3 regions of the Lamprobacter sp. genome follow, and region 3 is predicted to be linked to each of the others. Evidence: predicted binding sites of a transcription regulator. Region 3 holds the regulator's gene; each other region holds the start of a gene.

Region 1 (10,042 bases), on a different contig from region 3:
GCTCATGGCATCCCAGGGCGCAGCCAGCCCGTCCAGGCTGATAGTCAGGGCATCACCGAGGCCTGGCGCCTGCGCGAAAAATAACGGCTCTGGCCCTACCCACTGCGTCATCTCCAATGGAAAGGAGACCAGCAACACCACCCGCGCCACCATCGCCGGGTTGAACAGATTCTGGCCGAGCCCGCCGAACACCTGCTTGCCGATGACAATCGCCACGAAAGCCCCCAGGAAGCCAATCCACCAAGGCGCCCAAGGCGGCAAGGTCAGCGCCAGCAGCCAGCCAGTGAGCAGGGCCGAGCCATCGAGCAGGCTAGGCTTAAGCGGCTTGCCAGCCAGGATTAGCGCCAGTGCCTCGAATAGCAGCGCAGCACAGAGCGTCACCAAGAACAGAAAGATCGCTGGCCAGCCGAACTGCCAAAGGCCAAGCAAGGTTGCCGGCAGCAACGCCAGCATGACCAGCCGCATAGTCCGCTCGATGCTGACCGGCGCATGCGCATGGGGGCTGGCGACCACTGATGGAGTTAGCATGCATCCACCTCCGCGGTGACCTGCCCCGTTACTGCCGCCTGCTTCGCAGTAGCCTCATTTGCAGCAGCTTCGGCCTGCTTCTTCGCATCCGCCTCGCGCTTGCGCTTGGCCATCGCCTCACGCTTAGCTCGCTTCTGTGCCTCCAACCGTTGCGCCCGCTGTTCGGCCAGGCGCTTGGTCTCGGTCTGCTTCTGCTTGGCGCGCCCACGCGCGGCGAGTTCGCCCTTGGCATGGTTGAAGCACTGAACCAACGGCAGATGCGCCGGGCAGACGTAGGCGCAAGAGCCACAGCCGATGCAGTCCATCAGCCCGTTCGCGACCGCGGCATCGAGATCGCCGGCGCGCACCTGGGCCGCCATGGCAAGCGGCAGCAGACCGCAGGGACAGGCCTGCACGCAACTGCCGCAGCGGATGCAAGGGGCAGGCTCGCGCAAGCCAGTCTCGGCTGCGGTCAGCGCCAGGATGCCGTTGGTACCCTTCATCACCGGCACCCGCAGCTCTGGAATCGACTGCCCCATCATCGGCCCGCCAGCGATCAGGCGCGCGGGCTCCTCGCAAAAGCGCCCGCAATGCTCGATCAGATCCTCGATCTTGGTGCCGATCAGCACGCGCAGATTTTTTGGCGCGCTGATCGCCCCGCCGGTGACGCTGATCACACGCGAGACCAGCGGATGGCCGAAGCGCAGCGCTTCACGCACAGCGAAGGCGGTGGCCGGATTGTGCACCACCACGCCGATATCGGCGGTCAGGCCGCGCGCCGGCGTCTCCTGGCCGGTCAGCGTCTGCACCAGATGCTTTTCCGAGCCCATCGGATAACGCAGCGGCAGACGCACCACCTCGGCCCCATCGAGATCGGCGGTAGCATTCTGCATCGCCGTCAGCGCCTCGGGCTTGTTGCCCTCGATACCGATGATCAGGCGGCTCGCACCGAGCGCATGCGCCATGATCCGCGCACCATCGACAACGGCTGCCGCCTGCTCGCGCATCAGCTGATCATCGCAGGTTAGATAAGGCTCGCACTCGGAGCCGTTGATGACCAAGGTCGAGAGCCGATAACGCTTGCCGAGTCCGAGCTTGACCGCCGCTGGGAAGGTGGCGCCACCCATGCCGACGACGCCGGCCTCGGCGACCCGTCGGGCAATCTCGTCAGGCTCCAATGCAAAGGGATCATCGACTCCGGCGATGCGCTTATGCCAGCGATCCTTGCCATCCGGTTGCAGGCTGATGGTCCGCACCGAGAGCCCGGAGGGATGATTCGCCGGATAGAGCCCGAGGCCGACGATTCGACCCGAGGTCGGCGCGTGGATCGGCGCCGAGACCGCGCCCTGGGCACGCGCGATCAGCTCGCCCTTGGCGACGTATTGGCGCCGCTGCACCAGCGGATTGGCGATCGCGCCGATATGCTGCTGTAGCGGGATGTGCAGCAACTTCGGCAGCGGTAGCGGCTCGATGGGCCGACCAGCGGAGCGATCTTTCCGATCCTCCGGATGAACACCACCGCGGATGTTGAATAAGCGCATGCGGGACTCTCTCAGCAAGTGCAGCCTCTGGCTCATGCAGCCAGCGGATTGGGCCAGACCCAATTGCTCGGTGTGAGCGTGGCGGGACGCATCTCAATGCATTCGGTTGGGCAGACCTCAGCGCAGTCGCCGCAGCCCACGCAGGCATCCTCGAACACCGCATGGATCTGGTCCTTGGCGCCGACGATGGCATCGGTCGGGCAGCGCTTGAAGCACTTGGTGCAGCCGACGCAGAGCTTCTCGTGCACAAAAGCAACCTGCGGCGCCTGCTCGGCGACGGCGCTCAGATCCACACTCACCCCCAAGCGTTCCGCGAGCGCCTGCACCAACGCCCGGCCACCCGGCGGACAGAGCGTTACTGGGGCCTTGCCCTCGGCAATCGCCGCTGCTGCCGGGGCGCAGCCAGGAAAACCACACTGGCCGCACTGCGATCCAGGCAATAAGGCTTCGATCTCGGCCACCAGTGGGCTCTCCTCGACCTTCAGGAAGCGTGCCGCCACGCCGAGCAGCGCGCCCAGCCCCAGGCCAAGGGTGGTCAAGCTCAGGATTGCAGAAACCATCATGTCGACATGCTCCAATGATGATGAGTCAGTCAAAAGCGTCAGTCACCGCACCGGAGCGCCTGTGCTTCACGAACTTCAGGCCAGCCCAGCAAAGCCCATGAAGGCTAGGGATAACAGCCCGGCGACGATAAAGGCGATCGGCGCCCCGGCGAAGGTCGCCGGCACCTGCGCCAGCGCCAGGCGCTCGCGCAGTCCCGCGAACAGCACCATCACCAGCGTGAAACCCAGCGCCGAGCCAAAGCCATACAGCAGGCTCTCGACAAAGCTATGCTGCTCTTGCACATTGAGCAGCGCCACACCGAGCACCGCGCAGTTGGTGGTAATCAATGGCAGAAAAATGCCGAGCACCTGATACAGCATCGGCGAGAGCTTGCGCACCATCATCTCGGTAAACTGCACCACTGCCGCGATCACCAAAATGAAGGTCAGGATGCGCAGAAAGCCGATCTCCAGCGGCTCCAGCACCCAATGCTCTAGCAGCCAACTCGCCGCTGCAGCCAGGGTCAGCACGAAGGTGGTTGCCAATCCCATGCCCAGCGCTGTATCAAGCTTCCCGGAGACGCCCATGAAGGGGCAGAGGCCAAGAAATTTGACCAGCACCACATTGTTCACCAGGGCGGTGGCGAGGATGAGCATCAGAGATTCGGTCATGGCGTATCGGCAAGGCGCTCCGAAAGCTGGCAGTGAGCGCGCAGCCAAGGCCGCTCGCACTCGAGGCTGGCGGTCATAAAGCAAACCTGATGCCATCACGCCGCAACCACCGCCATCAGTGGCGCAGATCAATCCAGCGCTGGGCGAAAACCGCATCAAACCGGGCCTTGGCCGGCATTGCCTTTGTCCGAGTGACACTGACCGATGCCAACGAGCTGCCCCGTGACTGTCGTGGACGAGACAGCCAAGATGCTGCGGTGCAGCACATTGTCGTAAAACCGACAAGGCGGACGCTGTTGCAGGTCGATGCAGTGCAAGTCAGGGCTAGTCAGGGCAAGGCAGCAGTAGGCAACAGCAGAACGCGTAAAACGGCATGAAACCTGGCATGAAGTATGCTTAAATAGTAGGCCCGCGGCGTGGCCGATCATCGGCTTCTGATTGCGCGCGGCACAGGCACAACAACGACAGGTCAGGATAGAGGAGACACCCATGGCTCGATCATCCCCCGAGGGCAGTGCATCCCATTCGCAGCCCCACCACAACCCGCCCACAAAGATCGCTGCCAGCCCCTCTGCCATGGCCACCTCGGACAACGACGAGTCGATGGTGCGCAATGCCATCGAAGGCTTCCTACGCGAGCCGCCTGTAGGCACTCCGCCCGAGGTCATCACCGCCCTCCGACTGATGGCCGGTGATGCCGCTGATCCGTTGCCGCCCCGGCTCTATTTCGAGACCGTGGAGCAATCCCCAGTCGCCATCTCGATCACCGACTCGACGGCGAATATCCTCTATGTAAACGCAGCCTTCGAGCACCTGACCGGCTATCTCCGCGATGAGGTACTGGGCAGGAATCAGTCGATCCTATCGAGCAATGCGACACCCGACAGCATCTACCGGCAGCTCTGGCGCACCATCCAGCGCAAGAAGACCTGGACCGGCACCCTGGTCAACCAGCGTAAGGGAGGCGATGAGTACCTCGCCGAACTGGTCATCTCGCCCGTGCTCAACAGCAGCGGCGAGATTGCCTACTTCCTCGGCATGCATCGAGACGTGACGCGCGAGCATGAGCTGGCCTCCGCTCTCAGGCAGCAGAAGACGCGTATCGAGAATGTGCTCGACGCGGCCCCAACGGTGATGGTGTTGCTGGATGCCGAGGGCGAGATCATTCTCGACAACATGGAGTACAAGAAGCTCTTTGGCGACCTGCGCGGTCGCGAGCCCTTACCGCTGATCCGCGCTGCGCTGCGCGAGCAGGCCGGCTTCGATCCCATCGATCGTACCGTTCCCGCCAGCGGCAAAGGTGAGGACTTCAAGAATGTCGAGGTCAGTCTCGAGGCTCCCGGCCACCTCGGACCGCGTTGGTTCTCCTGCTCCGGCACCTGCATCAGTGAGCAAGACGGCAGCGCCCGTAGCTACTTTGGACGCGGCAAGCATGGTGACGCGCGTCTGTTGCTGCTGGCCACCGATGTCACCGCCCGCCATCGCGAGATCGAGCGCGCGCACCTGGAGCACCTGCGCGCCCGCATCGCCGAGCAACGCCTGACCCAGGGCATGCGCGAGGCACTGACCGCGGCCAGCTACCAGATTCAGACCCCACTCAATCTGCTCCGCGCCGCCAGCGCCATGCTCGCCAATGGCGCCGGTACCCTCGAGGGCTTTGCACCGACCCTCGCGCAGATCACCGAGACCAGCGAGCAGGCGCTGAAAACCTTGCAAGCGGCACTCCCAGACGAGATCATTGAGGCCGGCGTCAGCGTCAACGTCAACGAGCTCGTGCGCCATGTCCTCGCGCTCGAAACCGAGGCATTGTTGGCCTCTGGTGTCACCGTCGATTGGCGCCCGGCGCATGTGCTGCCCGAGATCACCGCCCGGCAGACCGAGCTCCGCTCGCTGTTCAAGAACCTGATCGACAACGCCTTGCAAGCAACCCGGGAGGGTGCAACCGGCCAGCGCGAGCTGCACATCAGCACCCGCGCGCTCGATGACGCGGTTGAGGTCTGCATCCAGGATAGCGGCCCGGGCTTCCCGAGCGGCGATCGCTACAAAGCCTTCGAGCCTTTCTATATCGGCTGGCGCAACCGTCGCGGCCGTGCCGGCATGGGATTGCCGCTCGCGCAGGAGATCGCCAACCAGCATGGCGGCAGCATCGAGATTGATCCAGACTACAGCAATGGCTGCCGCCTCCTTGTCACCCTAACCAACGCCCTGCCCCGTGACTGACCGAGATCCAGTGACGATAGACGACAAGGAATTCGCGGACGCGCCAGCGCTGGACATGCGCATCGTGACGCGCCCAGAAGCGGCCTCCAATACAACCGCCGGTACGCCCCCAGAAACAGGACCAGCCATGAACCGGGCCGATCTGCTCGAGGCGCAGCTCGCCGCGCTCTTTGATGTCAGCCGCATCCTCAGTCGCTCACTGCAGCTCAGCGAGACCCTGCGCGCGGTCCTGCAAACCCTCCACGAGCGTGGCCGTCTCTGCCTCGGCATGGTCAGCCTGCTCGACGAGGAATCCGGTGATCTACTGATCAGCGCCCTGCACGACGACGACGCGGCCCCGTTCGAGAAGGTGCGCTATCGCCGTGGCGAGGGCGTCATCGGGCACATCCTCGAGACCAACCGCGAATGGCTGCTGGAACGGGTCAGTGACGAGCCCCGCTTCCTCGACAAGCTCGGCATGTTCAACCGCGACCTGCCCTTCATCGGCGTGCCGATCCGCATCGGCGACGGGCCTGCTGTGGGGGTGTTCGCGCTGCAGCCGTCGGTGCGCGATGAGCACCTGCAACAGCGCGCGCGTTTCGCCGAGATGGTCGCCAATCTCATCGGCCAGGCGGTGCTGCTGGCACGCTCGGTCGATGCTGAGCGCCGCGCGCTGCGCGAGGAGCGCGATGCCCTACGCCGCCATGTCAAAGGCACACACGGCTTCGACAGCATCATCGGCCACACCCAGCGCATGCGTATCGTCTTCGAACAGGTGCGTCAGGTCGCGAAATGGAATACCACGGTCTTGGTGCGTGGCGAATCCGGCACCGGTAAAGAGCTGATCGCCAACGCCATCCACTACAACTCGCCGCGCGCACAGAGTACCTTCGTCAAGCTCAACTGTGCGGCGCTGCCCGACAATCTGCTCGAATCCGAGTTGTTCGGTCACGAGAAAGGCGCCTTCACCGGCGCGGTGAGCCAGCGCAAGGGCCGCTTCGAGCAGGCCGACGGCGGCACCCTGTTTCTCGATGAGATCGGCGAGATCAGCCCAGCCTTCCAGGCCAAACTGCTGCGCGTGCTGCAGGAGGGCGAATTCGAGCGCGTCGGCGGCAGCCGCACCATCAAGGTCGATGTGCGGGTGATCGCGGCCACCAATCGCAACTTAGAGCAGGAGGTCAAGGCCGGCGAGTTCCGCGAAGACCTCTACTATCGGCTCAATGTGATGCCGATCGTGATGCCAGCACTGCGTGAGCGCATCGAAGATGTGCCCGAGCTGGCCCAGTTCCTGGTCGCCAAAGTCGCCAAGCAGCAGGGTCGCGAGCTCAGCATCACCGACAGCGCGCTGCGCGTGCTGATGCGCTACGACTGGCCCGGCAACGTGCGCGAACTCGAGAACTGCATGGAGCGCGCGGCGGTGATGAGCGAATGCGGCATCATCGACCGCGACGTGATCGACCTCACTGGGCTCGATGTCGGCAACCTGCCGGAACCGCGCGCGGCGTTTTCTTCGCCCGCTGGCTTGGGCTCAAGCGCTGGCGCCGCAGACGACGCGATCGACTTCGAAGACCCGGACGTCGACGAGCGCGAGCGGGTGATCGCCGCGCTGGAGCAAGCCGGCTGGGTCCAGGCCAAGGCCGCGCGCCTGCTCAACATGACACCACGCCAGATCGCCTATCGGATTCAGACGATGAATATCAAGGTGAAGCAGTTCTAACGCTTACTCCAGCCAAACGCGCGCATTGCGAAACAGCCGCATCCAGGGGCTATCCTCGCCCCAATCGTCCGGATGCCAGGACTGCTGAACGGTACGGAAGATTCGCTCCGGGTGCGGCATCATGATGGTGACGCGACCGTCGGTGTTGCAGAGCCCAGTGATGCCATCTGGCGAGCCGTTCGGGTTGGCCGGGTAGCGGATGGCCGGCTCACCATCGGCCTCGATGTAGCGGAGCGCGGTCATCGGCCCTGCGGCCCGCTGCTGCGCCAAGTCACGAAACTCGGCGCGGCCCTCGCCGTGCGAGACGACGATCGGCAACCGCGCGCCCTGCATCCCTTGCAGCAGGATCGATGGCGAAGGCGCCACCTCTACCATCAGCAGCCGCGCCTCAAATTGCTCCGAGCGATTGCGCACGAAGTGCGGCCAATGCTCGGTGCCGGGAATCAACTCGCGCAGGTTGGCGAGCATCTGGCAGCCATTGCAGACGCCGAGCGCAAAGCGGTCTGAGCGCGCGAAGAAGGCCTCGAACTGCGCGCGCGTGCGGGGATTGAACAGGATGGTCTTGGCCCAGCCCTCGCCAGCGCCGAGCACGTCGCCATAGCTGAAGCCCCCGCAGGCAGCCAGCCCCTGGAAGCCGTCGAGCCCCAGACGACCCTCGAGCAGGTCGGACATGTGCACATCAATGCAGTCGAAACCGGCGCGATCGAAGGCAGCGGCCATCTCGATCTGGCCATTAACACCCTGCTCGCGCAGTACCGCGAGTCGTGGTCGGGCACCCGTCGCAATCAAAGGCGCGGCGATGTCCTCGTCCGGATCGAACGGCAATCTGACTGTTAGACCCAACGCATCGGCGCTGATCTGCGCAGAGGCCTCGTCGGCGGCAATGCGGGCAAATTCCTCATCGGCGCAGTCCGGATGGTCGCGCAAGCGCTGCATCTGCCAACTGGTCTCGGACCAGACCTGTTGCAGCTCGGCGCGACTGGCCTCGAAGAGCAGCCGATCACCTTGGCGGATGCGGATCAAGCCGTCGGTGCGCGGTACGCCAAGCACCTGGCCGCAGGCGCCGAGGCCATGGTCGGCGAGCCTTTTCATCACCGCCGCCAGTTCAGACGCAGGCACTTGCAGGACCGCACCAAGCTCCTCGGCGAACAACGCGGCGAGCGGGTCGCGCCGCGTCCCGCGCAACGCATCCCCGGCTGAACCCCCGCCAGCGCTCGCGACATTCGCTGTCTTCGCAATACCCGCTGCAGACGCGTCGCCCTGAGCGACCGAAACCGAAAGCGCCTCGTCTTCTTCAGCCGCATCACCGAGCCCGGGCAGTGCGCCCAGATCACAGTCGATCCCGCAGCGTCCGGCAAAGGCCATCTCGCACAGGGTCGCGAGCAGGCCGCCGTCGGAACGATCGTGATAGGCGAGCATTAGCCCGTCGGCGCGCAACATCTGGATCGCGGCGAAAAAGCCCTTCAGCAGTTCGGCGTCATCCAGATCCGGAGGCACCTCGCCGAGGTGCTCATAAACCTGGGCCAGCGCCGAGCCGCCAAGGCGATCCTGCCCGCGCCCGAGATCGATCAGCACCAGCACCGTGTCGCCGAGATCGAGTCGCAGCCAGGGCGTCAGGCAGCGGCACACATCAGGTACCGGCGCCACTGCCGAGATCACTAGCGAGAGCGGCGCGGCCATCTCGACGCGCTCCGTACGTCCATCATCGCCAGCAGCGCCGCGACTTTCTGAGCTGTTCGTAACCTGCGCAATGCCAGTGCTTTCTGTCGATCCGCTGTCAACGTCATCCGCCGCAGAAGCGGCTTCCTGTTCCGATATTGGCCGCTCCCAGACCGTCTTCATGCTCATCGAGTCCTTGCCAACCGGGATCGCAATGCCCAGCGCTGGACAAAGTTCGAGGCCGACCGCGCGCACCGTCTCATACAGCCGCGCATCCTCACCCGGATGTCCCGCTGCAGCCATCCAGTTCGCCGAGAGTCGCAGATCGCTGAGCGCGGCGACATCGGCGGCGGCCATGTTGGTGACCGCCTCGGCCACGGCCATCCGCCCCGAGGCCGGCGCGTCGAGCAGCGCGATCGGGGCACGCTCACCAACTGACATGGCCTCACCGTGGCAGCCATCGAAATCGGTCAGCGTAACCGCGCAGTCGGCCACCGGCACCTGCCAGGGGCCGACCATCTGATCGCGCGCAACCAAGCCGCCGACGCTGCGATCGCCAATCGTGATCAAGAAGCCCTTAGCGGCCACCGTCGGCAGGCGCAATACGCGCCCAACCGCCTCGGCCAGGTCGATTGCAGCCAGATCGAGCGGATCACCAACGGCCGCATCCGAGCGCACATCGCGCTGCATCTGTGGCGGTTTACCGAGCAGCAGCGACAGCGGCATCTCAATCGGGACAGTGCCAAACTGGCTGTCCTTCAGGCTCAACTGCTCATCATCGGTCGCCTCGCCGACCACCGCATAGGGGCAGCGCTCGCGCGCGCAGATGGCCTCGAACTCGGCCAGCCTCGCCGGATCGATCGCCAGCACATAGCGCTCCTGCGCCTCGTTGCACCAGATCTCCATCGGCGACATGCCTGGATCGGCATTCGGTACCCGACGCAGCTCGAAGTGCCCGCCGCGGCCGCCATCGTGCACCAATTCCGGCAGCGCATTCGACAAGCCGCCGGCGCCAACATCGTGGATGAACAGGATCGGGCTCGCCTCGCCGCGCGCATTGCAGCGGTCGATGACCTCTTGGCAGCGACGCTGCATCTCCGGGTTAGCACGCTGCACCGAGGCGAAATCGAGATCCTCGGCGCTGGTGCCGCTGGCCATGCTCGAGGCCGCACCGCCGCCGAGGCCGATTAGCATTGCCGGCCCAC
Region 2 (10,042 bases), on a different contig from region 3:
CAAGCTTCTATGGCTCGCCTTCGCACTGAGTATCGGCGTGCTGGCCTTGACCTCGATGTCAACCCTCAGCGGCGATGATCTCTGGGTCCCACTCGGCATCGCGCTCGCCGCCTGGCTGCTGTTCTCGCATCTCAGCATCGTCCGCGAACGCCTCAAGCACAAGCAAGGCGGCTGGCGTCAGGCCATGGCGGCCGACTTCAGCGGCAACGGCCGTAGCTTTTATGCCATGGTCATCGCCCATCTAGGTGTGGCGATGTTCATTGTCGGTGTCACCATGGTCTCGAACCATGAGATCGAGAAAGACTTGCGCATGTCGCCCGGCGACAGCCACGAGATGGCCGGATATCGCTTTGAGTTCCTCGGTGCGCAGAAGGTCAACGGCCCTAACTATCGCGCGGATCGGGGTCACTTCAAGGTCTATCGTGGCAACCGACAGATCGCCGAGTTGTACCCGGAGAAGCGTTCCTATCTCGCTGGCGGTATGCCAATGACCGAAGCGGCGATCGATGCGGGCTTCTTCCGCGACGTCTATGTCTCGCTCGGCGAACCCGTTGGTGGCGGTGATTGGGCGCTGCGGCTCTACTACAAGCCTTATGTGCGCTGGATCTGGCTTGGTGCGGCGCTCATGGCACTGGGTGGTGGCATCGCCGTCTCTGACCGTCGCTATCGCACGGCGCGCGTGCACAGCAGCCTGCCGGTCGGTGCTGCCGACGCCAAGGCTTAGTTAGGAGTATCAAGCTGATGTCGACATCGGTTCGTTTTCTGCTCCCGCTGATCATCTTCGGCGCGCTGGTCATCCTCTTGGTCATCGGGCTCGGCAAGGACCCGAGCAAGGTGCCCTCGCCCTTGATTGGTAAACCCGTACCCGAGTTCAGCCTCCCTGAGCTCACCGACCCCAGCCGGAGCGTGGGCGACGAGGATCTCAAGGGACGGATCTCGCTGGTCAACGTCTGGGCCTCTTGGTGTGGGTCCTGCCGCCAGGAGCACCAGGCTCTGATGGCGCTCTCCAAGGAGACAGACTTCCAAATCGTCGGCCTTAATTGGAAGGATGACGCGCAGGATGCGCTCGCCGTGCTGCGCATGACCGGCAACCCCTACGCGATGAATGGCTACGACCCGGATAACAAGGTGGGGCTGCACTGGGGTGTCTATGGCGCCCCTGAGACCTTCGTGGTCGATCAGAACGGCGTCATCCGCTACAAGCACATCGGTCCCATTGATCGCAAGGTCTGGGAAGACACCCTGCAACCGCTGGTCGCAAAGCTCAAGGCGGAAGGCGCCTGATGCCCTCACTGCTCAAGATGGACCCATTGATCAACATGTCTTTCATGATCAAATCATGCGTGCTGGGCGCGCTGCTGCTCCTCGGCAGCGGCTCGCTCAGTGCTTACACGCTGGAAGAATTCCAGTTCGACAGCCCCGAGCAGCAGGCCGAGTTTCGCGAGCTCATCGCCAAACTGCGCTGCCTGGTGTGTCAAAACGAGTCCTTAGCGGGCTCGCAGGCCGAACTGGCGCAAGACCTGCGCAAGGAGGTCTATCGGATGATGCGTGCCGGGCAATCGCAAGACGAGATCCTGAACTTCCTGATCGAGCGCTACGGCGATTTCGTGCTCTATGATCCGCCGCTCAAGCCATCGACCTACCTACTCTGGTTCGGCCCCTTCGTGCTCATCGGCATCGCCGGCTTTGTGGTTGTCCGCACCATCCTGCACAAGAAGCGAGCCGAGGATGCGCCCATCTCCGATGCCGAGCGTGAACGTCTCCAGGCTTTGCTCAAGACCGACACCCATCACCCCTCTACCGGCTCCTGACCGATCTAGCCCGCACCGCATTTGCCCATGACCATCTTCTGGATACTCGCTGCTGGGCTCGCTGGCCTAGCGGTACTCTTCGCCGTTGCGCCCCTGCTTGTGCCCGCACAACCCCCTCGGGACGGACAGGACTCGAACGATCCCGAGGCCGAGCAAGCCCTCCTGAACCTCGAGCTGTTCAAACAGCAGTTGGCCGAACTCGACGCCGACCTCAGTAGCGGAAAGCTCGACCAGACCCTCTACGAGGCGGCACGGCGCGACCTCGAGCGTGAGCTTCTGCACGACCTCGGCGATCGCGACCCGCTCACCGCAGCCCGTGGTCTCCCCCCCAATCAGCGCCGCTATCGGCTGCCTGGACCCGGCCTCACGGCGCTGGGGTTGCTGCTCGTGGTGCCCCTTGCGGCTTGGGCGCTCTATGGCCTCATCGGTAACCAGGCCATCATCCCTCAGCTCGAGCAGCTCGCCGCCAGCGGCGGTTCAGGCAGAGGAGGTCATGGCGGCGGCCAAGCCGAGCTACCTCCGCTCGAAGAGCTCATCGCTCGTCTCGAGCAGCGCCTAGAACAACAACCGGGCAACGCCGAGGGCTGGATGATGCTTGGGCGCACCTACTTCGCCACCGGCGATCGCGAACGGGCAGAATCGGCCCTGGCTCAGGCCTACAAGCTCCTGCCCACCGATCCACTGATCGTTCTCGCCTATGCCGAGGCGATTGCGACCAACAACGACAATCAACTCGAGGGGCGTCCAGCCGAGCTGATTTCAGAGGCGCTTGAGCTAGAGCCCAACAATGCCACCGCACGCTGGCTGGCCGCGATGGTCGCCTTCCAACGCGGGCAGTTCCAATCTGCAGCCACCACTTGGGGCAAGCTGCTCGAACAGGTCGATCCCGAGAGCGAGGATGCCATCGAGCTGCGTAACCTGATCAGCGAGGCCGAACAGCGTGCTGGCCTCCCCGCCGAGGCTCGTCAGCTTGCACAAGCTGACAGGGCGTCAGCGCCATCACCGAGCCCAGCAGCAGCCGAAGCAGCACGGCAAGATGGAGCCCAAGAGCAGACTCCAACTGAACAAGCGAGCGCAAGCGCCATCCAGGCTAGTCATCACGCAGTCCAAAGCCCCCCTGCCCGAGAAACCGGCAACGCGGAGTCAACTGCGGCCTTGGCAGCGAATACAGCAGCAGCGTCATCAGCCAACGCTTCTGCCGGAGCTGATGCGGCAGAAGCGACCCGTGAGGCACCCAATGACGGGGCGCAGCCCGGCGTGCAAGTCAGCGTCGCCTTGGCCGCCGAGCTCAGTGGCCGCCTACCGCCCAACACACCGGTGTTCATCTACGCCAAGGCCGCTGCCGGCCCGCCCATGCCGCTCGCGGTTCAACGGGCGACCCTCGGCGACCTTCCGGTGCAGGTGCGGCTTGATGACAGCATGGCCATGATGCCAACCATGCAGCTCTCCAACTTCCCGCAGATCATCGTCGGCGCCCGCGTCTCGCCCTCCGGTCAAGCCATGCCGCGCCCCGGTGATCTGCAAGGCGAGACCGGGCCGATCAACAGCACAGCGACGACCGAGCCGGTTCAGATCCGCATCGACCAGATGCTGCGCTAGCGCAAGCACATCGAGCAGCAGGCTGTGGCACCGACCTGCTGGCCAGCGCCTTGAACGCGGTGTGCCTCTGGAGCACACCGCGAACCCATGCGGATAGGCGTCGACTCCAGCGCTTGCCTATCCCGTCACGGAGACCCTGATCACAAACAGCTAATCCCCACCTCATACACCCCACCGATCACCACCCACTCATCCTCACCCTTGAGCATCCCCGGCAACAACCCATTGAAGAAGAACACCTTCGGTAACGGCACCTGGGTCTCGAGGATATAGTCGCCGAACTCGCAGGCGCGCTCGCGGTTGCTGGTGAAGGAATTCAGGTTGTTCAGCAGCACCCGACGCGGCTGACCGTTAAACCCCGCTGACTTGCCTGGGGCGCGCTGCTCTAGGTCGTCAAAGACATCATGCTCGCCAATGCGGTTGATGCCTCGGTACAGCGTCAGATGGGTCTCTTCCGGATGCTGGCGCACCAGCTCGTATTGGCAATAGGTGTAGAGCAGGTCGAGCTGCGCCTCGAGGGCATTGGTTGCATAGAGACCCTTGGCGCCCTGGGCAAGGTAGAGATGGTAGGCATCGGGATCAGCACCATCGAGCGGCCCACCATGATAGCGAGCGAGCAGACCGAAGCGGGTCTCGACCCAGTGCTTGAGCACAGCACCCTCGCGACCGTCCGAGTCGAACGACCAACCACGCACCATCCTTAGGTAGTTGGCGTTACGCCGGTACTTCTTGACGCGTTCGGCGGCTAGGCCAGCGGCCTCGAGATCATCCAGGCAGAAGTGCGCAGCCATATAGTCGACGAAGCGCTCGGCGCGCTCACGCGCATTATCGATCGGCGCCAACAGCTGGAACAGGTCTTGATGGAAGGCACGGATACCGTCGATCTCGAGCGAGACCGGATGCGACTGATACGTCAGTCCGCCAAGGATGACCGCCGGTAAATTACAGCGATTAATTGGCAGGCGTGCATTGGTCGGCAACGATGGCGGCGGGCTCGGGCCGGCCTTGGCTTGATTCGGCTGTAGATCCTGAGGCTGATGCTGGAGCATGTCGGGGTTAAGACGTCGGGCTGTCGGTAGAGACACAAAGGCCCTGGCCTTGTGAACAATGCTACCAAGATCTCAAACCCTAGTCTTAGCCTTTTTCTCCTTATTTTACAATTGTTTAAAGAAATTACCGAAGCCTGGCACAGACTATGCTTTTACCCCGGTGAACGAACCCTCTGTTCATCGCCCCACAGGGGCATCCAACCGGGAGAATCTCATGGCACTGCGTCAATGCGCCATCTACGGCAAAGGCGGAATCGGCAAGTCCACCACCACTCAGAACCTCGTCGCCGGTCTCGCTGAGCTCGGCAAAAAGGTCATGATTGTCGGCTGCGACCCGAAGGCCGACTCGACCCGTTTGATCCTGCACGCCAAGGCGCAGGACACCATTATGCACCTTGCCGCCGAAGCCGGCTCGGTGGAAGACCTAGAGCTCGAAGACGTCCTGCGCGCTGGCTATGCCGGCATCAAGTGCGTCGAGTCCGGTGGCCCGGAGCCCGGCGTTGGCTGCGCGGGCCGCGGCGTCATCACTGCCATCAACTTCCTTGAAGAAGAAGGCGCCTACGACGAAGAGCTGGATTTCGTTTTCTACGATGTGCTCGGCGACGTCGTCTGTGGCGGCTTCGCGATGCCAATCCGCGAGAACAAGGCGCAAGAGATCTACATCGTCGTCTCCGGCGAGATGATGGCCATGTACGCGGCCAATAACATCTCCAAAGGCATCGTCAAATACGCCAGCTCGGGCGGTGTGCGCCTCGCCGGCCTGATCTGCAATAGCCGCAACACGGCCCGCGAGGACGAGCTGATCATCGAGCTCGCCCGCCAGCTCGGCACCCAGATGATCCACTTCGTCCCGCGTGACAACGTTGTGCAGCGCGCCGAGATCCGCCGCATGACCGTCATCGAATATGACCCCAGCGCCAAGCAGGCTGATGAGTATCGGCAGCTCGCGCAGAAGATCATCGATAATAAGAACTTCGTGATCCCGACACCAATCTCGATGGATGCCCTCGAAGACCTGCTGATGGACTTCGGTCTGATGGACGAAGAAGACGAGAGCATCGTCGGCAAGAAAGCGGCTGAAGAGGCCGCCGCGGCCTAAACCGCGCCCGAGCACCCTACCCGTCTCCCTGGTCCCTCCCACCGCTCTTGTATGGAGCGGGGGTGAAGGGCTCTGAATCGATGCTTCAACGCGCGTCGGTCCGCAGATGAGCGGCGACGCCGATGAGAGGAACGCCGACATGGCAACAATGACCCGTGACGAGACCCAAGCCCTGATCCAAGAGGTGCTCGAGGTCTACCCCGAGAAGGCCAAGAAAGACCGCGCCAAGCATCTGGCCGTCAACAACCCGTCGCTTGAGCAGTCGAAGAAGTGCATCACATCCAACCGCAAGTCCCAACCTGGCGTCATGACCATTCGCGGTTGTGCCTATGCTGGCTCTAAGGGCGTGGTTTGGGGCCCGATCAAGGACATGATCCACATCTCCCACGGCCCGGTCGGTTGCGGTCAGTACTCGCGCGCTGGACGTCGGAATTACTACACCGGCATGACTGGCGTGAACACCTTCGGCACGATGAACTTCACCTCCGACTTCCAGGAGAAGGACATCGTCTTCGGCGGCGATAAAAAGCTCGCGAAGATGCTCGACGAGATCGAGCAGCTGTTCCCGCTGTCAAAAGGCGTCTCGGTGCAGTCCGAATGCCCGATCGGCCTCATCGGCGACGATATCGAATCGGTGTCGAAGCAGAAAACCAAGGAGCACAACAAGCCGATCATCCCAGTCCGCTGCGAAGGCTTCCGTGGTGTCTCCCAATCGCTTGGCCATCACATCGCCAACGACGCGATTCGCGATCATGTGGTGCATAACCGCGACAATGACGACAGCTTCGAGACCACGCCCTACGACGTTGCCATCATCGGCGATTACAACATCGGCGGCGATGCCTGGTCCTCACGCATCCTGCTCGAAGAGATGGGCCTGCGGGTGGTCGCGCAATGGTCCGGCGACGGCACCCTGAGCGAGATGGAGCTGACCCCAAAGGTCAAGCTGAACCTCATCCACTGCTACCGCTCGATGAACTACATCAGCCGGCACATGGAAGAGCGTTACGGTGTGCCCTGGATGGAATACAACCTGTTCGGGCCGACCAAGATCGCCGAATCGCTGCGCAAGATCGCCGAGTTCTTCGACGAGACCATCCAAGCCAATGCCGAGAAGGTCATCGCCAAGTACCAGGCCGAGTACGACGCCATCATCGCCAAGTATCGTCCGCGCCTGGAAGGCAAGAAGGTCATGCTCTACGTCGGCGGCCTGCGCCCGCGCCACATCATCGGCGCCTATGAAGACCTCGGCATGGAAGTGGTCGGCACCGGTTATGAGTTCGCCCATAACGACGACTACGATCGCACCCTCAAGGAGATGGGCGACTCGACCCTGCTCTACGACGACGTCACTGGCTACGAGTTCGAGGAATTCACCAAGGCCATCAAGCCTGATCTGGTCGGCTCCGGCATCAAGGAGAAGTACATCTTCCAGAAGATGGGCATCCCCTTCCGCCAGATGCACTCCTGGGATTACTCAGGTCCGTATCACGGCTACGACGGCTTCGCCATCTTCGCCCGCGACATGGACATGACCATCAACAACCCCTGCTGGAACAGCATGCAGGCGCCTTGGCTCAAGCCCGCCGCGGGCGAAAGCGAAGCACCGATGGCTGCGAGCGCTTAATCGGCTGAGGCTGAGAACGACCCAAGGACCGGTGCCGCGCTCGCGGCCGGCGGCGTCGATCGCCCGGACGGCGATCACCGAGCCTCCAAGGACGGATTCACGGCGTCCGCCGGCCGTGAGTGCGGCACCAGTCCCCTCAGCCAACGCCATCGCAACAGTACGAATCCGTTTTAACTCGCCGTCTGTCCGCAGATCAGCGGCGCGGCAGGAGCACTCTCATGACCCAGACCGCCGACAAGATCAAACCCGGCTACCCACTGTTCCTTGATGAGGACTATCAGGCTAGCATCGACAGCAAGCGCAAACTTTCTGAAGAGTGCGTCGATCAGGCCAAGCTCGATGAGGTCTTCGAGTGGACCACGACCAAGGAATACCAGGAGCTCAACTTCGCCCGTGAGTCCCTGACCATCAATCCGGCCAAGGCCTGCCAGCCGCTCGGCGCCGTGCTCTGCGCCCTCGGCTTCGAGAAGACCCTGCCCTACGTGCATGGCTCACAGGGCTGCGTCGCCTACTTCCGCACCTACTTCAACCGCCACTTCAAGGAGCCCATCGCCTGCGTCTCCGACTCCATGACCGAGGATGCGGCGGTCTTCGGCGGTCAGAAGAACATGTTCGATGGTCTGGAGAACGCCAAGGCCCTCTACAAGCCAGAGATGATCGCGGTCTCCACCACCTGCATGGCCGAGGTCATCGGTGACGACCTCAACGCCTTCATCGGCAACGCCAAGAAGGAAGGTCACATCCCGGAGGAGTTCCCGACCCCCTTTGCGCACACCCCGAGCTTCGTCGGCAGCCACACCACCGGCTGGGACAACATGTTCGAAGGCACCATGCGCTACTTCACCCTCAACGAGATGGAGGGCAAGGAGGTTGGCAGCAACGGCAAGATCAACCTAGTGCCAGGCTTCGAGACCTATCTCGGCAACTTCCGCGTCATGCACCGGATGATGCAGGAGATGGGCGTCGACTACACACTGCTCAGCGACCCCACCGATGTGCTCGACACCCCGGCCGACGGCGAGTACCGGATGTACGACGGTGGCACCACGATCGACGAGATCAAGGACGCCCCAAACGCCATCGACACCCTGCTCCTGCAGCCCTGGCAGTTGCCGAAGACCAAGAAGTACGTCGATACCATCTGGCATCAGCCGGCCTCGAAGATCGACATCCCCATGGGTCTTGAATGGACCGACGACTTCCTGATGAAGGTCTCGGAGCTCACCGGCAAGGAGATCCCGGCTTCCTTGGCCAAGGAGCGCGGTCGCCTGGTCGACATGATGACCGACAGCCATCAGTGGCTGCACGGCAAGAGCTTTGCGCTCTATGGCGATGCCGACTTCGTCATGGGCCTGACCAAGTTCCTGCTCGAGCTCGGCGCCGAGCCCAAGCATATCCTCTGCCATCACGCCAACAAGCGTTGGAAGAAGGCGATGGAGAGCATGCTCGCTGACTCGCCCTATGGTCAGAACTCGACCGTCTACATGAGCAAGGATCTTTGGCACCTGCGCTCGCTCTGCTTCACCGACAAGCCAGACTTCCTGATCGGTAACAGCTACGGCAAGTTCATCCAGCGCGACACGCTGCACAAGGGTAAGGAGCACGAAGTCCCGCTGATCCGCCTCGGCTTCCCGATCTTCGATCGGCATCACCTGCATCGGATGACCACGCTCGGCTACGAGGGCGCCATGTACATGCTGACCACCCTGGTCAACGCCGTGCTCGAGCAGTTGGACAAGCAAACCAACGAGATGGGCGTCACCGACTTCGGTTACGACCTGGTTCGCTAACAGCGAAGGCGGCTTCTGGCCCGGCGAGTGGCTTCAGCCTCTTGTCGGGTCGGTGCCTCCAGTTCGCGAACTCAGGCGACAATAAAGAGATAACAAGATGCCCAATGTGATGATCCGAAAAAACGATAGCGGCGGCCTGCTGTTCTACGTCGCCAAGAAGGACATGGAAGAGACCATCGCCAGCGTCGAGACCGACACCAGCGACGCCTGGGGTGGCGCCGTCGAGCTGACCGATGGCTCGCGCTGGTACATCGACCCAGTCAGCCCACCACCCAGCTTCCCGACCACCCTGCGCTTCAAGCGCGCCGAGAGCTGAGCCAGCAAACCCGTCTCAACCCCATTCCAGCGACGATGCGCGGCCAACATCCGACAGGGCCGCCATCACAACGCTCCAACCGGAGGTACACCATGGCCTTGCAAATCATCCGCGACCTCTGCACCGCCTGCGGCGACTGCGAATCCGTCTGCCCGACCGACAGCATCACCCCGTTCAAAGGCACCTACAAGATCGACGCCGCGACCTGCACCGAATGCGACGACGCCGACCCGCAGTGCCTCGATGTCTGCATGGAAGACGACTGCATCGTCCCCGCCTAAGATAAGGGCAATGATGCTGCGCTCGAGCATCCAAGGACGGATTCACGGCGTCCCCCGGCGGGCGCTACCCGGCAGACTCTGCCTGCACCCAGCCCGCAGTCTCAGCGACCATTGACACCAAAAAAGGAGCCACCGATGACCCAACCGACCTTATCCGACGAGATCGCGCTCCGCATCGGCCTCGCTGCCCGCGCACTCCCAGACACCGACATCGCCCGGCTCCTGCGCGTCCTTTCTGACGCCGTTGGCTTACCACCCACTGCCGCCAGTCTCGACGGACTCACCGTCAAGGCCCTCAAACAAGCCGCCAATGGCGACCTCGGCGAGATCGACAGCGCCTCGCTCAAAGAGGCCCTCGCCCGCCTCAAAGGCCAAGGAAACACCGACATTGAGCCCGCACCCGAGCCCGAATCCTACAGCGACGGCGAGTTGCCCAACTCGATCCGCGTCGCCTGCGCGTCCAACGGCGG
Region 3 (10,042 bases):
TGTAGATGTTGGCAAAGGTGTCGTTCGGGATCTGATCGTAGCGGTCCTCGATGCGTAAGGTCACTAGGGCCTGGAAGGTCTCCTGATCGAAGTCGATCGCCTCGACCCGGCCAAGTCTGACACCAGCCATGCTGACCGGTGCGCGCACGCGCAAGCTACCGATGTTGTCGAATTTGGCGGTGAGGATATAGCCCTCGCTGGTGGCGGCCGTGCTGAGGTTGCTGACCCGCATGGCCAAGAAGAACAGCGCGACGAAGCCGAGTGCCATGAAGGCACCGACTAGGATCTCGCTCAGGCGACTCGCTGCCATAGCTTCAGGCTCCGAACATCAATGCAGTGAGAATGAAATCCAGCCCCAGCACCGCAAGCGCCGATTGCACCACGGTGCGTGTGGTGGCGCGACTGACACCGGCTGAGGTCGGGCTCGAATCATAGCCCTCATAGAGCGCGATCCAGGTCACGACTAGACCGAAGACTAAGCTTTTGATCACGCCGTTGACCAGATCTTCATCAAAGTCGATCTTGCTTTGCATTTGCCCCCAGAAGGCGCCGTCGTCGACACCGAGCAGACCGACACCAACGAACCAGCCGCCGATCACGCCGATGGCGCTGAACAAGGCGGCCAACAGCGGCATCGAGATCAGACCGGCGAAGAAGCGCGGCGTTAGTACCCGTTTGACCGGGTCGACGGCCATCATCTCCAGACCGGAAAGCTGTTCCGTTGCTTTCATCAAGCCGATCTCCGCGGTCAGCGCAGAACCGGCTCTGCCGGCGAATAAGAGTGCCGTGACCACCGGTCCGAGCTCGCGGACCAGTGAGGCCGCGACCATGACGCCAAGACTCTCCGAGGCGCCGAATTGCGAGAGCACATAGTGGCCCTGCAGGCTGAGTACCATGCCGACGAAGAGGCCCGAGACGATGATGATCAAGAGCGAGAGCACGCCGATGTGATAGATCTGCGCCAACAGCAAGCGCGGGCGAGTCAGCATCGAGGGCAGGCCGCCGAGGATGCCGAGCAACAGCAAATGAGCACGGCCTAGGCTCGCTAAGATGGCGAGTCCAGCGCGCCCGAGGTTCGCCAACGCGTCGAACATCGGGGCGACGCTCAGTGGCGGACGCCCTGGAGCAGGTCCTGCTCCAGCGTCTCGGCCGGGTAGTGGTAATGCACAGGGCCATCCGGCTCGCCGTCTATGAATTGCCGCACCCAAGCGGATTCATTAGCGGCGACTTCTTGCGGCGTGCCCGCCGCCATGATCTGTCCGTTGGCGATGATGTATAGGTAATCGGCGATGCTGGCTGTCTCGGTGACATCGTGGCTGACGATGATGCTGGTGAGACCGCTGGCATCGTTCAGTTGCCGGATCAGCGACACCAAGACCCCCATGGAGATGGGGTCCTGGCCGGTGAAGGGCTCGTCGTACATGATCATCATCGGGTCCAAGGCAATTGCCCGCGCTAGTGCGACGCGTCGCGCCATGCCGCCGGAGAGCTGGCTCGGCATGAGCGTTGCCGCGCCACGCAGTCCGACCGCTTCGAGCTTGATCAACACCAGCTTGCGAAGGATCGACGCTGGCAACTTGGCATGCTCGCGAATCGGGAAGGCGACGTTCTCGAACACGTTCAGATCCGTCAGTAAAGCGCCACTCTGAAACAGCATGCCCATCCGGGTGCGCAATCGGTACAGCTCAGTGCGGCTCAATGACTGAATGGCCTGGCCGTCTACTTCAATCGTTCCAGCATCTGTCTGTAGCTGGCCACTGATCAGCTTCAGCAAGGTCGTCTTGCCGGTTCCGCTTGGGCCCATGATCGCCGTGACCAGGTTGCGCCGAATGTCGAGATCGATGCCATCGAAGATACAGCGTTCTCCATGGCAAAAGCGCAGACCGCGCACGCGCACTAGTGTCTGGTCTTCGGCCATCGCGAATGCCTCGGCCCTGGTCTGCGGGGCGGCTGCAGTCTCTGAAAGGGCTGGTGCCATTAGATGAAAGTCCGTGCTTAGGCGGCGATCCAAAGCCCGGCATTCTCGCGGCCTCCCCCCACAGCGTCAAGGACGTGGCCGCGCTGAGCGGCTTGACCTGCTAACTCAGCCCAAGGAGATCCAACAATTCCTGCCAGGCCATGAGCGCGTTGCTGCTCGGTCGGGCCAAGATCACTAAGCGCGGGGCGCGACCCTGACGTTCAGTCATCGCGCTCAGCCAGTCCCGTGCCCGGCGCAGGTCGCGATGAAGCTCAGCTGGGGCGAGGACGGCATACTGATCGGTGGGGCTGGTGGCCTGTGGCGTCGAGTGCTGATACTGATAGCGCAGATACTGGGCTGCGTCGGGCGTTGTTGTCGTCTGGGACGCTTGCGCAATGGGTTCGAGCCAACCATCGAGTCTTGCGCCGAGTGCTTGGAGTTGAGCCTCAGGCTCTAGTCCTGGGGCGGCGTTTGGCGACGGCTGCATGGACCGGCGTTCGACGGCGAAGCGAAAGCTTGGAGGCACATCCTCGGACCATTGCGCCACCTCCCGAGGGTCCGCCCTCGTCCACAGCATGGCTGGCAGCACAGTGGCGCGGAAGTCGTTGGCAAAATAGCTCAGCCGCCAATCCTCGGGCAGATCGCTCGGATAGAATTGGTCACTATCGGCCAAATCCCCCCAGCCGCGGCAAGTCACCATCGTTGTGTCACGCATCCGCGTATCATAGGGCGGAAAGCTGCATGGTTAAAGCCGCATGGTTACACTTGCGTGGAGAGCCAGAACCAATGACCGACTACAAGGCGCGCGCCAAAGCAATCGAACTGGTGGTCTTTGATGTCGACGGGGTGCTGACCGATGGCAGCCTTTTTCTCGGCGACGATGGTCAGGAATACAAGGCGTTCAACTCGCGCGATGGCCACGGCATGGCGATGCTGCGCCAGGCGGGTATCGCGATGGCGGTGATCACCGGGCGCCAGTCGGAAGTGGTGCGTATTCGCATGGAAAGCTTGGGGGTTGAGCATATCTACCAAGGCCAGCGCGATAAACGCCCTGCCTATGATGCGCTGCGCCAAGTCTGCGGGCTCGAGCACGCGCAGATCGCCTATGTGGGAGATGATGTCGTTGATCTGCCTGTGATGCGGCAGGTGGGCTTGGCGATTGCTGTTGCGGATGCGCATCCGCTGGTGAAGCAATACGCGCACTGGCAGACGCGATTGCCCGGCGGTTGCGGCGCCGCGCGTGAGGTCTGTGAAGGGTTGCTCGAGGCCCAGGGAAAGCTTGAGGCCCTATTCGATGGTTATGCGAGCTGCTGATGGACCCGTCGCGCTGGGCGCTGGGCGCGAGCGCTGGCTGGCGGTGCTCTTGGTGGTCACCGGCCTCCTGTCCTGGTGGCTGCTGCCGGCACGCGATCCGGGCCAAGGCCCTAGGGCCGGTGGCGACCGTCGCCCCGACTATGTCGTGGAAGGGCTTCGCGCCCTCAGCCTGGATAACAAGGGTATGCCTTATCGGCGTCTTGACGCGCGTCGTCTGCGGCACTACGCGGACGATGGAAGCAGTGAGCTAGATGATCCTGTGCTCCTGGTGCATGACGATGATGGTCCAGACCTGCGAGCGCGTTCGGTACTGGCCTGGATCAACGCGAGCGGCGATGAGATCCTGCTGGAGCAAGATGTCCGGCTGCAGCGAGCAGCAACAGCGGACTCGGCGCCGATCGAGCTGCGGACCAGCGAGCTCTTGTTTCTGCCGCAGTTCGACTACGCCGAGACCAGTCATTTCGTCGAGATCGAGCGCGAGCAGGATTGGATCAGCGCGACCGATGGCCTACGCGCCTGGCTCGGTAGCGCGACTCGCATTCAGCTGTTTGGACGCGCTCGCGCGGCGCTGGCTGGTGATGATGACGCCGCTCAACGACGATGATGCAGGATGAATGCACGATGAGGAGAGGGTCATGAGCCCGAAGCAATGCTGCGGTTGGGGGCGGACTCTGCTGTTAGGTCTGGCGTTGGCAACGGCGACCTCCACGAGCGCGCTCGAGTCGGATCAGTATCAGCCGATGTATATCGAGGCTGATGCCGCAGAGCTCGACGAGAAACAGTTGACCAGCCTCTACATCGGCCATGTCGAGGTCACCCAGGGCAGCCTGTTCATCCAGGCCGACGAGGTGCTTGTGCATCACAAGCCAGACCGCCGTGCTGAGAAGATCATCGCAATCGGTCAACCGGTGCGTTATCGGCAGCTGCTTGATGATGATCCGGAAGAGGTCAAAGGCCGCGCGCTGCGGATGGAGTACGAGGCTGACCGCGAACAGCTGACCCTGATCGATGAGGCGGTGTTGATCCAAGGCGAGGACCGTTTTGCGAGCGATCGCATCGTCTACAATCGGATCACCAAGCGCGTGACTGCGGGTAGCAGCGCCCAAGGCCGCGAGCGAGTGAAGATTCGGATCGAGCCCGAGTCGGAGCCCGCTTCACGGCCAGCATCGGCTCCCTGATGGCGATCCTCGAGGCGCGTGCGCTGGCCAAGACCTATCGACGACGGCGCGTGGTTGATGGTGTTGATCTGGCTGTCGATGCCGGTGAGGTCGTGGGCCTGCTGGGACCAAACGGGGCCGGTAAAACCACCAGTTTCTACATGATCGTCGGGCTCGTCGGCGCTGACGCTGGTCGCATCAGGCTCGATGCCGAGGACATCACCCATCGGCCAATGCACGCGCGAGCGCGGCGGGGTCTCAGCTATCTGGCACAGGAGCCATCGGTCTTCCGTAAACTCTCGGCTCGGGATAATCTGATGGCGGTACTCGAGATGCGCGACGACACGAGCCGCGAGGATCGCCGGCAGCGCTGCGACGAGCTGCTTGATGAGTTGGGCATTGGCCATGTGGCCGATTCACTTGCGCTCAGCCTCTCCGGTGGTGAGCGCCGGCGGCTCGAGATCGCGCGCGCGCTTGCGGTTGAGCCCAAGGTCATGCTGCTTGATGAGCCCTTTGCTGGGGTCGATCCCATCGCGGTAGGCGATATCAAGCAAATTATCAGTCATTTACGCGATCGTGAGATTGCTGTGCTGATCACCGATCATAATGTTCGGGAGACGCTCGACATCTGCGACCGGGCCTATATCATCAACGCCGGCCGAGTCATTGCCAGCGGAGCGCCGGCGGTGTTGCTGCAAGATACGCAGGTGCGGGCGGTCTATCTTGGCGAGCACTTTCGACTCTGAAGACCTTGGTAGAAACCAGGAGATCTAAGCTTGGCGCTGCGACTGAGCCACCTTTTCGTCTAGACTGCAAGCCAATAAGGCCTTTTGTACCCGCATAGCCGCTCGGAATGAAGCAAAGCATCCAGCTCCGTCTTGGTCAGCAGCTGACCATGACGCCGCAGCTCCAGCAAGCCATCAAGCTGTTGCAGCTCTCCACGCTCGACCTCCAGCGCGAGATCCAAGACGCGCTCGAGTCTAATCTGATGCTGGAGACCTCGGACGAAGATCAGGTTGGGCGAGAGGATGCGGGGGACACCGCTGGCGAGACTGCTGAGTTGCGCCAAGCACAGACCGATGCCTCCGTCGATGCCGAGGTTCCCGCTGAATCGAGCACGCTGCCCGATGATCTGGCGCTCGACAGCGAGTGGAGTGATACCTTCGACAGTGATCCTGGCGCCCAGTATGCCGGCCCTTCAGGTTCCCCTGGGTCGAGCGCGTCTGGCGATGTCGACCTCTTTGCGCAGCAGTCGAAACCACAGACGCTGCACGACCATCTCGAGTGGCAGCTCAATCTGGGCCGCCTTGGGGCGCGTGACCGCCTGATCGCCGAGGCGCTGATCGATGCGATCGATGCGGATGGCTATCTTCGGCTCGATCCCGCCGAGCTGCTTGAGACGCTGGATCTGGAGGATCTCGAGCTCGACGAGATCGAGGCCGTGCTGCATGGCATTCAGGCCCTCGATCCCGCTGGGGTTGGTGCTCGCGATCCGCGCGAATGCCTGTTGCTGCAACTACGCCAGCTGCCGCCGGAGACGCCAGATCGCGCGGGTGCGCTGAAGATTTGCGACAGCTTGTTCGACGCGCTGGCGCGCAACGATCTGGATGAATTGCGCCGTCACACCAAGCTTTCCGACCTTGATCTGGCGCGCTCGTTAACGCTGATCCGGTCGCTGCAGCCGCGGCCAGGCTCCCTGATCAGTGACCATCGGACAGACTATGTGATTCCTGATGTGTTGGTGCGTAAGCAGGCTGGTGTGTGGCAAGTCGAGCTAAATCCTGAAACTCAGCCTAAACTGAGAGTGAACGAAGACTATGCAAAGCTGATCCGGCGCGCCGATGATGGGGCCGAGAATGTTTGCTTGAAGACGCATCTGCAGGAGGCCCGTTGGTTTATCAAGAGTCTGCTCAGCCGCAACGATACGGTGCTGCGAGTGGCGGCGAAGATCGTCGAGCTACAGCGCGATTTTTTCGAGTACGGCGAGGAGGCCATGCGTCCGCTGATCCTCAGAGATGTCGCAGACTCGCTCGAGCTCCACGAGTCGACCGTCTCACGCGTGACCACGCAGAAGTACATGCATACGCCGCGTGGTACGCTGGAGTTCAAATATTTCTTTTCCAGTCATGTCGGCACGGCATCGGGCGGAGAATGCTCTTCGACCGCGATTCGTGCCTTTATCCGCAAGCTGGTCGCCGCCGAGGCGGCGAACAAACCGCTGAGCGACAGCAAGATCGCCGGCATCCTGTCCGAACAGGGGATCAATGTCGCGCGACGTACTGTCGCCAAGTACCGCGAGGCAATGGGTATCCCACCCTCGAATGAGCGCAAGCGCCTTTAGCTGCAGCGCTGAATGTCTGCCGCTAAGGCTCGCCTGCAAACCCAGGAGTGACGCAATGCAAATCAACCTCACGGGCCATCATGTCGATATTACCGAACCGCTGAAAGGCTACGTCGAGAGCAAATTCGAGCGCCTAGAGCGCCACTTCGATCACGTGATCAAAGTGCATGTGATCCTGAGCGTCGAGAAACTACGGCAGAAGGCCGAGGCCCGCATCCACATGAATGGCGCCGATGTCTTCGCCGATGCCGTTCATGAAGACATGTATGCGGCCATTGATGGGCTGATCGACAAGCTCGATCGCCAGGTGCTGAAGTATAAGGAGAAGCGCCAGAGTCATCGCGGTAGCGCCACCAAGACGGCTGCCGAAGGGGAGACGGTCAGCGGTGAGCTAGACGATGAGCAGGATGATCTATGAGACGCCACTGCACTGAGCGATGCTCAGGCTGCTTGCAGCGATGAGCGTCTGGTCAATGACTGTGCCGGAGCGGGATGTGAGGCGCTCCGGCCTCCTTTGCGATGCTGCTAGGCTGATGCCTCTGCCGTTGTTGTCCTTATCCAACCAGGCCGTACTGCGTCCTGCATGCGAAGATCACTTTATTTGGAGCGACGGTCGATGTTTCCCCCCAGCCTGATTACTGAGCCGCGCATCCGCTGTCGTGTCGAGGTCACGAGCAAGAAGCGATTGCTGGAGGCCTTGGCCGAGCTCTTGGCGAGTGCGGGTCTGCAGTGTTCTTCAGCCTCTGTCTTCGACCTGTTGAACGATCGCGAACGGCTCGGTAGCACGGGCTTAGGCGAGGGCATCGCGCTTCCGCATGCGCGCATCCAAGGCATCGACACGGCCATTGGCGCCTTCGTGCAGTTGAGCCAGGGCGTCAGCTTTGATGCGCCGGATGATCGTCCGGTTGACCTCGCCTTTGGCCTATTGGTGCCACAGGAGGCAACCGATGCCCATCTGAATCTGCTGGCGAGCCTTGCCGAGCGCTTTAGCAATCCGCAACTGCGCGCGGCACTTCGGGCTGCCGATGATGCCAGTACGTTGCTGGACTTATTGCAGCGTCACGCTTAAGGCTGGCTCGTCGCACAGATGCCCCCCGTCGATACCTTGCAAGGCCTGATTGAGCACCTCGGGCCGAGGCTTGGGCTGCGTTGGCTAACCCCCATACCGGATCAGCCGCGCGCCCTGGTCAATACGGACTCACTCGCTGGGGCGGCCCAGAGTCTGGTCGGCTCGCTCAACTGCATCCATCCTAATCGCCTGCAGGTTCTAGGCGGGGCTGAGATTCGTCATCTCCATGACTTGAGTCCGGCCGCGGGCCGCGACATTCTTGATCGGCTCTTTGCCGCCGAGCCCGCGGCGGTGATCTTTGCTCAGGACATCGATCCGCCGCCGGGCTTTTTCGCCCGTGCTCGACAGGCCGGTACCCCGCTGCTCTCCTCGCCGAATGCTGAAGAGGAGATCGTTGACCGGCTGCAATATTTCCTGACTTACGCGCTGGCCGAGCGCACCACCCTGCACGGCGTCTTTCTGGATGTGCTCGGTATGGGCGTGCTCTTGGTCGGCGACCCGGGCATTGGCAAAAGTGAGCTGGCGCTCGAGATGGTGGTGCGTGGACACCGGTTGATTGCCGACGACGCGCCCGAGGTCGCGCGCATTGGTCCCGAGACCCTAGAGGGTAGCTGCCCAGCACTGCTCCGAGACTTTTTGGAGGTTCGCGGACTGGGGGTGCTCAATGTGCGTGCGATGTTTGGCGAGGGTGCGGTCCAGCGGCGAGAGCATCTGAACTTGATCGTCAGTATGCGGTCGTTCGATGGAGACGCGTTGGCGCAGATGGACCGCCTGCGAGGGAGTCTCTCTGCGCGCCATATCCTGGGCGTGTCGGTTCCTGAGGTCACCCTACCGGTAGCCCCTGGTCGCAACCTGGCGGTGCTGCTGGAAACCGCGGTGCGCAACCAAATCCTTCGGTTGCGCGGCTATGATGCTGGCGTCGATCTGATCGATCGGCAAGCCCGTTCCATCGACGAGAATGCCCCATGTGTTACCCCGTCGCCGTCCATTTAGCACAGCAATCGATGCGGCTCCTGTCGACTAACGGATGTTAGGCATGGAACTCATCATCATCAGCGGCCTGTCAGGGGCAGGCAAGAGCGTCGCGCTGCGCACGCTTGAAGATATCGGCTATGTCTGTATCGATAATCTGCCCCTGTTCCTACTGCATGACCTGGCGTTGGGGCTGAAGGAGACTCGCCCTGAGGGCGGGGATGGCCGCGCCGGGACAGCGATCGGCATTGATGCGCGCAGTGGCCCTGCATTACTCGCTCAGGTGCCGGGGGTGATTGAGGCACTGTCGGCAAAGGACATTGCGATCCGCGTCATCTTTCTTGAAGCCGATACGCCGACCCTCGTCACCCGCTTCAGCGAGACCCGGCGTAAGCATCCGCTGACCGGGTCCGAGCGCCCCTTAGCCGAGGCCATCGAGCTCGAGCGTCGCCTGCTGCGGCCGCTGCGCGAAGTCGCTTCCACACAGATCGATACCTCCAGCACCAATGTGCATGAATTAAAAGAGCTGGTGCGGGATAATCTGAACCGCAAGGGTCGTGGTCAGGCGCCGGTACTGCTACAGTCGTTTGGGTTCAAGAACGGCATTCCCACCGCAGCCGACTTCGTCTTCGACCTGCGTTGCCTGCCGAATCCGCACTGGCAGGCAGAACTGCGTCCGCTGACGGGGATGGACCAAGCGGTGGCGGATTTCCTGGAACGCTCACCTGAGGCGATGCAAATGCGCGATGACCTCATCGCCTTTCTCGACCGCTGGGTGCCGCGTTTCGAGACCGACGGCCGCAGCTATCTGACCATCGGTATCGGCTGTACGGGAGGCCGCCATCGCTCGGTGTATATGGTCGAGGCCCTGCATCGACACTTCGAGGCGCAGGGGCGCCCGATCTTGGTGCGTCATCGGGAGCTGGGATGAGCGTTGGCGTCTTATTGATCACCCACAACCGAATCGGTGCGGAATTGTTGGAAACCGCGACCCGCATGCTTGGCTGTTGCCCCCTGGCCGCGATTGCGATCGACGTGCACGAGCAGGATGATCCCGACCAGCTGCGTCGGCAGATTCTGCAGTATGCCGAGCAGTTGGATGATGGCGCCGGCCTCTTGGTCTTGACCGACCTCTACGGTTCGACGCCCGCCAATATCACCGATGCGCTCTGCGGTCGCCAACAGGTCCGCGTGCTCAGCGGGGTCAATTTGCCGATGTTGGTCCGTGTGCT

Evidence for each region. The regulator sigma-54, encoded in region 3, starts transcription at its own class of promoters, with help from an activator protein. The targets are predictions, from matches to a motif close to TGGCANGNTNCNTGCTT.
Region 1: the regulator sigma-54 is predicted to act here: its motif matches at 3,341-3,357, upstream of rsxA (electron transport complex subunit RsxA).
Region 2: the regulator sigma-54 is predicted to act here: its motif matches at 4,595-4,611, upstream of nifH (nitrogenase iron protein).

Annotation. Positions count from the first base shown of each region.
Region 1 is NZ_JAYESN010000016.1:41,849-51,890, reverse strand. Features, by position in the region: gene VBE63_RS06370 (RnfABCDGE type electron transport complex subunit D) at 1-528, opposite strand, end outside; gene rsxC (electron transport complex subunit RsxC) at 522-2,048, opposite strand; gene VBE63_RS06360 (RnfABCDGE type electron transport complex subunit B) at 2,081-2,608, opposite strand; gene rsxA (electron transport complex subunit RsxA) at 2,687-3,262, opposite strand; gene nifL (nitrogen fixation negative regulator NifL) at 3,752-5,482, shown strand; gene nifA (nif-specific transcriptional activator NifA) at 5,610-7,178, shown strand; gene purL (phosphoribosylformylglycinamidine synthase) at 7,182-10,042, opposite strand, start outside.
Region 2 is NZ_JAYESN010000015.1:50,704-60,745, forward strand. Features, by position in the region: gene VBE63_RS06095 (heme lyase CcmF/NrfE family subunit) at 1-724, shown strand, start outside; gene VBE63_RS06100 (DsbE family thiol:disulfide interchange protein) at 742-1,284, shown strand; gene VBE63_RS06105 (cytochrome c-type biogenesis protein) at 1,329-1,811, shown strand; gene ccmI (c-type cytochrome biogenesis protein CcmI) at 1,839-3,410, shown strand; gene VBE63_RS06115 (NAD(+)--dinitrogen-reductase ADP-D-ribosyltransferase) at 3,551-4,459, opposite strand; gene nifH (nitrogenase iron protein) at 4,674-5,558, shown strand; gene nifD (nitrogenase molybdenum-iron protein alpha chain) at 5,698-7,185, shown strand; gene nifK (nitrogenase molybdenum-iron protein subunit beta) at 7,404-8,975, shown strand; gene nifT (putative nitrogen fixation protein NifT) at 9,073-9,291, shown strand; gene VBE63_RS06140 (4Fe-4S binding protein) at 9,384-9,572, shown strand; gene VBE63_RS06145 (dinitrogenase iron-molybdenum cofactor biosynthesis protein) at 9,708-10,042, shown strand, end outside.
Region 3 is NZ_JAYESN010000005.1:67,389-77,430, forward strand. Features, by position in the region: gene mlaD (outer membrane lipid asymmetry maintenance protein MlaD) at 1-310, opposite strand, end outside; gene mlaE (lipid asymmetry maintenance ABC transporter permease subunit MlaE) at 315-1,094, opposite strand; gene VBE63_RS02490 (ATP-binding cassette domain-containing protein) at 1,106-1,918, opposite strand; gene VBE63_RS02495 (hypothetical protein) at 2,079-2,672, opposite strand; gene kdsC (3-deoxy-manno-octulosonate-8-phosphatase KdsC) at 2,744-3,271, shown strand; gene lptC (LPS export ABC transporter periplasmic protein LptC) at 3,252-3,875, shown strand; gene lptA (lipopolysaccharide transport periplasmic protein LptA) at 3,907-4,449, shown strand; gene lptB (LPS export ABC transporter ATP-binding protein) at 4,449-5,174, shown strand; gene VBE63_RS02520 (RNA polymerase factor sigma-54) at 5,282-6,769, shown strand; gene hpf (ribosome hibernation-promoting factor, HPF/YfiA family) at 6,825-7,187, shown strand; gene VBE63_RS02530 (PTS sugar transporter subunit IIA) at 7,386-7,838, shown strand; gene hprK (HPr(Ser) kinase/phosphatase) at 7,857-8,831, shown strand; gene rapZ (RNase adapter RapZ) at 8,875-9,741, shown strand; gene VBE63_RS02545 (PTS fructose transporter subunit IIA) at 9,738-10,042, shown strand, end outside.